Pelagibaculum spongiae: one gene and its partner. The protein of the gene in region 1 interacts with the protein of each later gene in a pairwise test. Links are inferred from orthologs where the notes say so. Each region holds a gene or a part of one and is shown in the gene's direction. Other genes may lie near its edges.

The links. The genes of interacting proteins can lie anywhere in the genome.
Region 2: the proteins of tpiA (region 1) and pepT interact in binary tests that used the Escherichia coli proteins (3 or more experiments, as listed by UniProt). The link is inferred for Pelagibaculum spongiae from one-to-one orthologs.

Annotation. Positions count from the first base shown.
Region 1 is NZ_QDDL01000001.1:403,344-409,254, reverse strand. What follows is about bases 2,912-5,911. They hold tpiA (triose-phosphate isomerase), read left to right. Parts: upstream 2,912-4,036; coding sequence 4,037-4,786; downstream 4,787-5,911. Other genes in these bases: rimP (ribosome maturation factor RimP), read left to right, coding at 5,520-5,911; secG (preprotein translocase subunit SecG), read left to right, coding at 4,793-5,161; glmM (phosphoglucosamine mutase), read left to right, coding at 2,912-4,012. Outside these bases: ATP-dependent zinc metalloprotease FtsH, read left to right, coding at 1-1,672; folP (dihydropteroate synthase), read left to right, coding at 1,818-2,657; more of glmM, read left to right, coding at 2,660-2,911. UniProt on the Escherichia coli protein: Involved in the gluconeogenesis. Catalyzes stereospecifically the conversion of dihydroxyacetone phosphate (DHAP) to D-glyceraldehyde-3-phosphate (G3P).
Region 2 is NZ_QDDL01000002.1:223,314-229,143, forward strand. The notes cover bases 1,746-4,664. They hold pepT (peptidase T), read left to right. Parts: upstream 1,746-2,545; coding sequence 2,546-3,784; downstream 3,785-4,664. Other genes in these bases: DC094_RS06980 (GtrA domain-containing protein), read left to right, coding at 1,746-2,447; tnpA (IS200/IS605 family transposase), read right to left, coding at 3,932-4,375; DC094_RS06995 (hypothetical protein), read left to right, coding at 4,541-4,664. Outside these bases: DC094_RS06970 (uroporphyrinogen-III C-methyltransferase), read left to right, coding at 1-124; DC094_RS06975 (heme biosynthesis HemY N-terminal domain-containing protein), read left to right, coding at 136-1,362; more of DC094_RS06980, read left to right, coding at 1,488-1,745; more of DC094_RS06995, read left to right, coding at 4,665-5,509; DC094_RS07000 (papain-like cysteine protease family protein), read right to left, coding at 5,559-5,830. UniProt on the Escherichia coli protein: Cleaves the N-terminal amino acid of tripeptides.

The DNA of each region.
Region 1 (5,911 bases):
GCCTCCAGAGCAGCAAAGCTTCTTGTCGCAAATCTTTATTTCTTGGTTCCCAATGCTATTGCTGATTGGTGTGTGGATTTTCTTCATGCGTCAAATGCAAGGTGGTGGTGGCCGCGGTGCTATGTCTTTTGGTAAGAGTAAGGCGCGTTTGCTTGGCGATGATCAAGTGAAAGTTACTTTTGCCGATGTTGCTGGTTGTGAAGAAGCCAAGGAAGACGTAGCCGAATTGGTGGATTTCCTGAGAGACCCTTCCAGATTCCAGAAGCTGGGTGGCAAGATGCCTCGCGGTGTTCTTATGGCAGGCCCTCCAGGAACAGGTAAAACTTTGCTAGCACGCTCTATTGCTGGTGAAGCAAAAGTACCTTTCTTTACTATTTCCGGTTCTGATTTTGTCGAAATGTTTGTTGGTGTGGGTGCATCTCGTGTGCGCGACATGTTTGAACAAGCTAAGCGTCAGTCGCCTTGTATCATCTTTATTGATGAGATCGATGCGGTCGGTCGTCAGCGTGGCGCGGGTATGGGTGGTGGTCACGATGAGCGTGAGCAAACCTTGAACCAGTTGTTGGTAGAAATGGACGGCTTTGAAGGTAATGAAGGTGTTATCGTTATTGCTGCGACTAACCGTCCCGATGTATTGGATCCAGCTTTGTTGCGCCCCGGTCGTTTTGACCGCCAAGTAACGGTTGGCTTGCCAGATGTTCGAGGTCGTGAAGCGATTCTTAAAGTGCATATGCGCAAAGTCCCTTTGGCCGATAACGTTAATGCTGCAGTGACGGCTCGTGGAACACCTGGTTTCTCGGGTGCTGATCTGGCTAACTTGGTTAACGAAGCTGCGTTGGTTGCTGCGAGAAACAATCTTCGTCATGTTGGTCAGGCGGAATTTGATTCTGCTAAAGACAAAATTATGATGGGTGCCGAGCGTAAGTCGATGGCGATGACTGAAAAGGAAAAGCGCCTAACTGCTTATCACGAGGCGGGTCACGCGATTATTGGCTGGTTAGTGCCTGATCATGATCCGGTTTACAAGGTGACGATTATTCCACGCGGTCGTGCGCTGGGTGTCACGATGTTCTTGCCAAAGCAAGATCAATACAGCCATTCCAAGCTAAAGCTCGAGAGTCAGATGTCGACTTTGTTCGGTGGCCGAATTGCTGAAGAGTTGATTTTTGGTGAAGACGAAGTAACAACCGGTGCGTCGAACGATATTGAGCGTGCAACCAGCATTGCTCGTAATATGGTTACTCGCTGGGGTTTGTCAGCTCGTTTGGGTCCATTAACTTACGGTGAGGAAGAAGGTGAAGTTTTCCTTGGTCGTCAGGTAACCAAAACGAAAGAAGTCAGTGACGAAACTGCGCACATTATTGATGAAGAAATTCGCAATATCGTTGATCGCAATTATCGTCGCGCTGAGACTTTATTGACTGAAAATAAAGATAAATTACATGCGATGTCTGACGCACTGATGAAATGGGAAACCATTGATGCTGATCAGATCAAAGACATTATGGAAGGTAAAGAGCCTCGCCCACCTGCAGAAACTAGTAAATCAGGGTCTTCTACAGGTGGTGGGTCGGCGTCAGCTGAAGTAGTTGAGCCAGCAGTTGAGCCAAAGAAGCCTGCGGCAGACGATGATGGTAAATCTGGTATTGGCGGTCCTGCAGGCGAACTGTAGCGATAGTCGAAACTGATAAAAAAAGCCGATCTTAGGATCGGCTTTTTTTATCGCTGGCTAATAGCAAATCACATTTATTCAATTTTTATCAATGTGATTTGCTGCAATGTTTTTATAATCATTTTTTTCATGGAGAAATAGTTTCATGTTGCTGGAAATTGGCGGTAGGTCGCTGGATTTATCTCAATCGATAGTGATGGGGATTTTAAACGTCACACCGGATTCATTTTCTGACGGTGGCTGCTTTGATCATCTCGAAGCGGCAGTCGATCAGGCGAAAGTCATGCTTGAGCAAGGTGCGCAGATTATCGATATTGGTGGTGAGTCTACCCGACCGGGTGCTGAAGCTGTTTCTGTTGAAGATGAATTGCAGCGAGTGATTCCAGTGATTAAGGCGATTGCTTCGATTCCAAATATTTTAATTTCAATCGATACCAGTAAGCCAGAAGTAATGCGTAGGGCGATCGCAGCAGGTGCAGATATGATTAATGATGTGTCGGCTTTGCAGTTGCCTGGTGCTTTAGAAGCTGCGGCTGAGTTGGGTGTGCCAGTTTGTTTGATGCATATGCAAGGGCAGCCACGAACTATGCAGCAAAGTCCGCAATATAATGACGTCGCAATGGATGTCAGAGAGTTTTTACAGCAGCGAGTCGACGCATGTGTCGCTGCAGGTATTGCTCGAAAGCGATTGCTATTAGACCCTGGTTTTGGTTTTGGCAAAACACTCGAGCATAATTATCGGCTATTAAGTGACTTGCAAAAACTACAGTCTTTGCGACTGCCGTTATTAATCGGCATTTCTCGTAAAAGCATGATCGGTAATTTATTAAATCGCCCGGTTGAAGATCGGTTGGCTGGCAGTTTGTCGGCTGCAGTGATTGCTCGAATGAAGGGTGGTCAAATTTTTCGAGTGCACGATGTAGCACCAACAGTCGATGCATTAAAAGTAATTGATATGACGCTGACGCAAACTAGTGCGGAGTAAATATGGCGCAAAGAAAATATTTTGGTACAGATGGTATTCGCGGCAAAGTAGGTGAATTCCCAATAACCCCTGATTTTATTTTAAAGCTGGGTTGGGCAGTTGGTCATGTGCTTGCGGGTAAAAATGAGGGGCGTGGCCGGGTGTTGATTGGAAAAGATACCCGTATTTCTGGCTATATGTTTGAATCTGCTTTACAGGCAGGTCTTTCTGCTGCAGGTGTCGATGTGCGGTTATTAGGGCCGATGCCAACGCCAGCAATTGCTTATTTAACCAGAACGCTTCGCGCTGATGCGGGTATTGTGATTAGTGCTTCACATAACCCTTATTACGACAACGGTATTAAATTCTTTTCCCATGAAGGCTTAAAGTTGGATGATGAGCTGGAAGCGGAAATAGAAGCGTTTCTTGAGAAGCCGATATCTACCGTAGACTCGATTAAATTAGGTAAGGCACGCAGAGTGGTAGATGCGGCTGGCCGTTATATTGAATTTTGTAAGGCTTCAATTCCTGGTGACGTCAGTCTTAAAGGTATGAAAATTGTTTTGGATTGCGCCCATGGTGCGACCTATCACGTTGCGCCGGATGTATTTAAAGAATTGGGTGCAAAGGTAACCTGTATTGGTCATGAGCCAGATGGTTTAAATATTAATCGAGGTTGTGGCTCGACGAGCCCTGAAAAATTGCAGCAAACAGTCATTGAGCAGGATGCTGATTTAGGTATTGCTTTTGATGGTGATGGCGACCGATTAATTATGGTTGACCATAAAGGTGAGTTAGTTGATGGCGATGAACTTTTATATGTAATAGCTCGTTACTACAAGCGCAAAGGTATTTGTCCTGGCGGTGTGGTGGGGACTCAAATGAGTAATTTGGGTTTGGAGCATGCACTAGAAAGATTGGGTGTCGGCTTTGTTCGTGCCAAGGTCGGTGACCGATATGTGCTGCAGCAGTTGCAGGAAAAAGGTTGGCTGGTGGGTGGGGAATCGTCAGGTCATATGATCTGCTTGGATAAAACCACCACAGGTGACGGTATTATTGCCGCGCTCCAGGTATTGAATGCGCTGGTAGATGAAGGTGTTTCGTTAGCTGAAGTTAAAAAAGAGATATCCAAGTATCCCCAGAGCATGATCAATGTTCGGATGCGAAGAAAATGCGATCCTTTGGCTAACGAAGAAGTTCGACAGGCTGTAGCTGAGGCAGAAAAACTACTCGGAAGTGAAGGTCGAGTATTGTTAAGGCCTTCCGGCACTGAGCCGGTCGTGCGTGTCATGGTGGAAGGAGTTGGTGAGCAACGTACTCGTCAAGTTTGTGAAGATTTGGCTTTGGTTGTTGAAACTGCTTTGGATAAAGATTAACTAGTTAGCAGGAGATATCTGATTATGAGAACCCCCTTAGTTTTAGGTAACTGGAAGCAAAATGGCTCGCTGGCCACAATTGCTGATTATGCAGCTGAAATGGCGAAGCAAGCTTTGCCGACAACAGTTGAAGCGGGTATTTGCCCGCCAGCGCTTTATGTTGCTGCTGCAATAAATGCTTTAAAAGAAACAAAGCTGGCGGTAGGTAGTCAAGATTGCAGTGAGTACAGTGGTGGTGCTTTTACCGGTGAGATTAATGCAGCCATGATTTCTGATATGGGTTGCGGTTATGCGTTAGTGGGTCATTCTGAGCGTCGTGAGATGTTTGGTGATACCAATGCACGCGTTGCTGACAAATTTATTGCAGTTAAAGCAACGGATGTAACGCCAGTGCTGTGTATTGGTGAGTCGCTGCAGGATCGCGAATCAGAAAAAACTTTTGATGTTGTAGGCGCACAATTGCGCGCAGTATTAGAAAAAACTGGCGAAGAAGGCTTTATTGGTGGTGTAATTGCATATGAGCCTGTGTGGGCAATTGGTACTGGCTTGACCGCTAGTCCAGAGCAAGCACAGGAAGTCCATGAATTTATTCGCGGCGTATTGGCTGAATTTGGTGAAACATTGAAAAATTCCACCAGACTACTTTACGGCGGCAGTGTAAATAAGGATAATGCGCGCGCTCTCTTCGAGAAACCAGATATTGACGGCGGATTGATTGGTGGCGCTTCATTGAAAGTTAATGATTTTGCCGCGGTCATCCAGGCCGCAGGATAAGGATAGATGCATACACTGTTTATCGTCATACACGTTCTAGCCGCAGCAGGTGTCATAGGGTTTGTACTGCTGCAACAAGGTAAAGGTGCTGAAGCCGGTGCAGGTTTCGGTGGTGGCGCTTCGGGAACTGTATTTGGTGCGAGCGGATCAGGTAATTTTCTGACGCGTTCAACTGCCATCTTGGCCGCTATATTTTTTGTGACCAGTTTAACGCTGGGTTACTTCGCGACTGGTAAGCAGGCGCCTGTGAGTATTTTTGGTGGAGATCAACCGGCAGCGGTTGAGCAGCAGGTAGAAATACCTGTAGTTGAAACACCCATCAATGATTCAGACGTACCAGTAGTAGAGTCTATCGAAGCTGAAAAAGCTGAGTAAAACTGATTTGCCGACGTGGTGAAATTGGTAGACACGCCACCTTGAGGGGGTGGTAGCGTGAGCTGTGCCGGTTCGAGTCCGGCCGTCGGTACCAATTGAAAGGGCTGCTATATGCAGCCCTTTCGCTTTTAAGGGCGGAATGTTGCTTTTACAGCCACATTTCGTTATATTTCCGGGCGCTTTTGACGCGGGGTGGAGCAGTTGGCAGCTCGTCGGGCTCATAACCCGAAGGTCACAGGTTCAAGTCCTGTCCCCGCAACCAGAATGATCCTTCGAAAGCCCCTATATGGGGCTTTTTCGTAGGGATAATCGCTGGGAGTGGGCTTTTTAGCCCATTTTTTGTTTTTGAGGTATTACATTGGCAAAATCTGCGGACAGACTTCAAACCATGGTGCAGCCTTCTGTTGAAGCGCTGGGTTTCGAGTTCGTGGGGCTGGATTATCGGGCTCAAGGTCGACATTCACTACTTCGTATTTATATTGATGCTGAGCAAGGCATCAATGTGGATGATTGTGCTCTTGTGAGTAGGCAAGTAAGTGCTGTGTTGGATGTTGAAGATCCGATTACCGGGGAATACACCTTGGAAGTCTCATCTCCTGGCATTGAGCGGCCTTTGTTTACAGCAGAACATTACCGTGCCTATGTTGGGGAGCGGTTAGAGATACGTACTACTGTGCCAGTAGATGGGCGTCGTAACTTTGTTGGGACACTGGCGGCTGCGGATGATGACGCAGTTGATGTAGAGATTGA
Region 2 (5,830 bases), on another replicon or contig:
TGCTCCAGTGGTTGTTCCTCAACCTCCTGGACCGACCTCTCCTGATGTGAAATCGTCGCTACAACAAAAAGCACAGAAAGTGCAAAAAGTGACCCGCCCATCAACCAATGACCAAGCGGTGTAGGAGAATCGGTGATGATCAAATTACTGTTTTATATTTTACTGCTGGCCGTTGCGATTACCGCCGGTGTATTAAGCGCTGACGCACCCGGTTATTTAATGCTGGTCATGGCTGGAAAAAGCATTCAAATGCCAATCTGGTTAGCAGTTTGTGGTTCATTAAGCATTTTCTTCCTGCTTTATTTTACCGTCAGAATTTCCAGTCGATTAATCGGTGCATTATCTGGCGACGGTTTATTTGGCAAGGTTAAATCTCGCTCAGCTCGCAAGAAAACAGCTAGAGGCCTAGTGCTATTAACCGAAGGAAATTGGGCTAAATCTGAAAAAATGCTCACTGCCGCCGCGGAAAAAACTAGTAAACCCTTGCTAAATTATTTAGCCGCCGCCAAAGCAGCACAAGAACAAAATGCCAGTGACCGCCGCGATGAATACCTGAAAAAAGCTTTTGAAAGTGAATCAGGTGCCAAAGTTGCCGTTATGGTGACCAAGGCGCAAATGCAGTATGACGCAGGCCAACTAGAGCAAAGCCTGGCAACCTTACAGGAATTGCGTACAAGCCATCCCAAACATGGCCATGTATTAAAACTGTTAATGAAAGTCGCTGATTCATTGCAAGACTGGGAGCTGCTAATGAGCTTGCTACCAGATTTACGCAAGCAAAAAGTGGTTTCAGCTGACGACCTGTTAATCGTTGAACAACATGCATTAACCGGTTTATTAGAACAGGCTGGCGAACAGAAAAATGCTGAACAAGCATTAAAAATCTGGAAGAAATTACCTTCCGCTCGCCGTCAGGAAAACAAGCTAGTTCGCTTATATGCCGAAACGCTATTACAGCTAGGTAAGCTGCAAGATGCCGAACAGTTAATTCGTCAAAGTCTCAACCATAGCTGGAGCGACCGACTGGTTGCACTCTATTCCCGCACTGAAGCGAAAAAGCCTAAAGAGCAAGTGAAACACGCCGAAGCCTGGTTGAAAAAGCGCCCAGATAGTCACGCATTATTACTGACGCTGGCACGGATCTGCCAAAAAGAAAAACTGTGGGGCAAGGCGCGTAACTATTACGAAAGCTGCATTAGCTTATCGCCTGATTCCGCAATTTATGCTGACCTTTCACGGTTACTCGAAGCCCTCGGCGAACAGAAAGCCGCTGACGAATGCGCCCATAAAGGCCTGAAGTTAATGGCCGGCAGCGATAGCAATTTACCGTTACCTGAACAGCAGGTTGCGGTAGCGAGTTAGGTTTTTAAGCTATTTTTAAATAGAAAAAAGGGAAGGCTTGATGCCTTCCCTTTTTTATTAATTGAATGCTTGAAATAATTAGAGCAAAATACGGTTTAATACAGTCAATTACCACGGCGCGTCAAGTGAAAATCAATAATAAGATCATATTGTTTGTTGCTACTGTTTCTGTAATCGCAACTATCAGTTCTTACGCAATTAACTTTGGTTTTACTTTTTCTGATAATCATCAGCGCTGGGGTGAGTTTGGTGCCTACCTCGCGGGCACACTCGGCACTTTCCTAAGCTTAGCTAGTATTCTTTATGTATTTCACTCCAACAACCAACAAATTAAAGAAAACAAGAGGCAAAGTAACATAGAAAACTATGTTGATCAGGCAAATAGAATACTCGATTCATTGCAAAGTATAGACAACAAAATTATCTCACCTCACGTATACATCACAAATATTATTGAGCATCAAAGTTGGGGAAAAGATCACGTTGAAATTCGAGAAAATGAAAAAGGTAATACGGTAGAAATTGCTAACATCACAAAAGATTTATCTTTACACTTCTCAACCACAAGTCCCATCGAAATAATCAACACCTATTTGGGATATTTGGAGTATGCAAATAGCCCAAACAAAATAGCCATAACAAAAGCATGGATTGAAAAAGATTGGCAAATAAAAGGGAAGTTAATCAAGTACAGAGCTTTGACTGGGCACCTAGTTAAAATCGTAACTCAACTATTAGATCATAATTATGATTTATATTTAGCACAACAGATGCTTACAAATACCTACAGTCAAATAATAATACTAAATAAGATTGATTATGCTGACAAAAAAATATTCAATATTCTTGGGTTACTCTTATCTATTCCTGACAAGGGAATGAAGTTTAATCCAAAAGAGCTTGTCTCCAATTTGGTCGAAGACTTGAATAAATCATTGAACCTTTGTTATCAAGAAAATGAATTAAAATTCGTAACTAGCAAGAGGGTGTCGAATTCAACAGGCCTACATGAAATCACTTTACAGCACATAAAGACTCAAAATATTTATGTCCGAAGTGTTAGTGGGGAGTGGAAAGAAATCTGATTTATATCAATTGACCACAGAAGCACCCTGAGCGGGGATCAAGGAATGGATTAGATCACTCATGGTAATGTGCCATCATTATTACTTGGTGCTTAATCATGAAACAAACCTACCTCAACCGCTTTCTTCGCTATATCGCTATTGATACTCGCTCCGATGAATCTAGCAGCACCGTTCCTAGTACTCCAGGGCAAATGGTACTGGCACAGCAGATTGCTAGTGAACTGAAAGCGATGGGCCTTGACCGGGTGCTGCTGGATGATAAGGGTTATATTTCTGCCTGCTTACCGGCTAACACCTTTAATACCCACAACCCAGTTCCAGCGATTGGTTTTATTGCTCACATGGACACCGCACCCGATGCATCGGGAAAAGATGTAAAACCACAAATCATTGAAAATTATTCTGGTGAATCGATCACCCTCAATCAAGCATTGAATATTCAGCTGTCACCTGATGAATTTCCAAAGCTAAAGCAATATATCGGTAAAACACTGATCACTACCGATGGCACCACTTTGCTGGGTGCAGACAATAAAGCCGGTATTGCCGCTATTTTGTGTGCGGTGGAATATTTACAGCAACACTCAGAAATTATTCATGGCGATATTTGCATTGGCTTTACTCCCGACGAAGAAATTGGCCGAGGCGCCGATCATTTCGATGTGGAAAACTTTGCTGCCGAATGGGCATACACCATTGATGGCGGTGAGCAAGGCGAGCTGGAATGCGAAAGCTTTAATGCCGCCAAAGCAACTGTGACGGTACAAGGGCGTAACGTTCACCCGGGCACCGCTAAAAACGTCATGATTAACGCAGCAACCATTGCCCGCCAATTTGCCAATCAAATGCCTGCAGATGAAGTACCCGAGCAAACAGATGGCCACCAAGGGTTTTTCCATTTACACCATATGGCAGGAAACGAGTCGACCGCTACTTTGGATTATCTGATTCGTGATTTTGACAAAACATCGTTTGCGCAGCGTAAAACATTAATGCTGAATATCGCAGACCGTATTAATACTGAATTAGGCGAACAGCGAGTTAGCGTTGAGATTGTCGATCAATACGCTAATATGCATGAAGAATTAGTGAAGCTGCCACATGTGATGGATATTGCCCGCGATGCATTAAACAATTGCTGCGTAACACCGATTGAAAAACCAATCCGTGGCGGCACCGATGGTTCACGCCTTTCCTTTATGGGACTACCAACACCCAATATTTTCACCGGCGGCCATAACTTCCACGGAATTCATGAATATTTGGTCGTTGAGTCCGCATTAAAAAGTGTTGAAGTGATTGTTGAGTTGGCAAGATTGACTGCTGAACAATAGTAGTAATTTTGGCAAGACTTAAGTCAGCCTAAAGTTACTAACAGAAAAGCAAGGAGTCTGAAATGGCTCCTGTTTTTAAAATTTAGAAAAAGTATTATCAAAATGTAACGAAACTAGATAAAAAACTCGGCCGCAAGCGACCGAGTTTTAAAACAACCCGAGCTGCTGGCTATGCTCTTCACCTTTATCCATATGCACTAACTGCTCTTGTACATATTTACGAATAACATCTTCAGTTGCATTACCAATAGTTTCGACAAAGTAGCTTTGCGTCCATAATTTACCACCCCAAAAGAAACGCTTTTTAACCTCAGGATGAAGGCGAAAGAATTCTATTGCCGAGATGCTTTTGATTATTTGCATGACATCTGCAGGTGACATTTTAGGCTCGGTTCTAACAACCATATGAATATGATCTGTCGGTATTTCTAACTCAACAATTTCAATATCATAGTCATAACCAATCTTTTCAATGATGCTTTTTAAGTTTTCCCGATAAGGTTCTACAAACACTTTTCTTCGATATTTTGGAATCCAAACAAAGTGATACATCAGGCGAAAGACATGATGTGAATTTCTACGCACTTCCATAAACTGAACACCCGCACAATGACTACGTCATTGTACGCTATTCAGCTCGGGGGCAAGCCCCCGAGATTTTCGCTTCGCTGGTTAAAACAAAAAAAATGCCGACTTTCCTTTACATTACCGTCACAGAATAAGCGTCACTATCAGATATAGTTCCCAGCAATCAACATGATTGCCAGCGAGAACTCCCCAATGAAAAATTTACTATTTCCAATTCTCAGTAGCGTTTCTATTGCTGTTTTGGCCACAGGCTGCAGTAGCAGTAATAATGACAGCGCCGTTATCGCTGGTGCTTTGGATCAAAACATCACCAAGGCTGAAGTCAGCAACGATAATATTTCAGGCCTATGGCTGCAATATAGTGACGTTTCAATAGAGCCAACGTCTGAAAATTTGACAGGTAGTGCACATCAAATTTCCAGTACGGTAGTCAAGATTGTCGAAAAGGATGGTGAGTTTTATCTCTCTCGCTGCTCCGGCGAAAACCAAGATGATTACTCTGAAGAAAAAATCAGCCTAGGTGAAGACAATAAATTCACTGCTGACTATCGCACCGGAACAATTACTGACAATAAAAAAATAGATTTGATAGTCAACATAGATAATTTCTATCGTTTCATTGGCCCTGTCGGCCCAACTTTACAAAAAAATCCTCAAGCATCAGATGATTTCGATACTAAAATCATCAATGCAAATGCAACCCTATATAAAGTAAGAGATAATACTTTATCTTCTATCGGCAAAACATCGATCAATGATCAAGAATATCCAATCTACTGCATGGACTTAGTGTGGGCACAAGGCCAGTCTGAATACAAAGATACTCAAGAATCTTATTTCGAAGACCGGGTAAGATTTAATTTTGAAGACTATATGAGGACCGGATTGGAATTTAGCTGGAAAACCGATATCGAAAAAGAGCCTGGATACTACGAAAATTCTTCAGAAGAACGTTTACGAGCCATGACTAATAGCGAAAACAACTATTCATATTTCAGAGGTGAAATTCCAAATGAATTTTATCAAGCAACCTCTGCCTTCTCTAACTACAAAGCAGCAGGAACGCTAAAGACAGATGAAGGTGGTGATGTACCCGTTTCTCTTGAAATAGATGTTATGAAATCATTTCCTGAATAAGAATTAAGATTTACTTATTAAAAGGCGGGATCGAAAACCCGCCTTTTACTTATTGGACTCGTACTAGACTTTTTTTAGTGACTGCCATTCTGTTAATAAAAACCTTGTTATCTTCATTGTCACAAAAACAAAAAATATACTCAGGTTTATCTCGAACTGATTTCCCAGCTTTGATTGACATATACAGATAAACCTTTCTATACAAACCTTCCTTGCTATCACCTAGGTGTTTATTCATCTTTTTCAATTCATCACGTACATAAAAAAATGTTGAAGCCATGCAAGATGCTTCTGAAACTTTTGCTTCAGATTCTTCCTGAT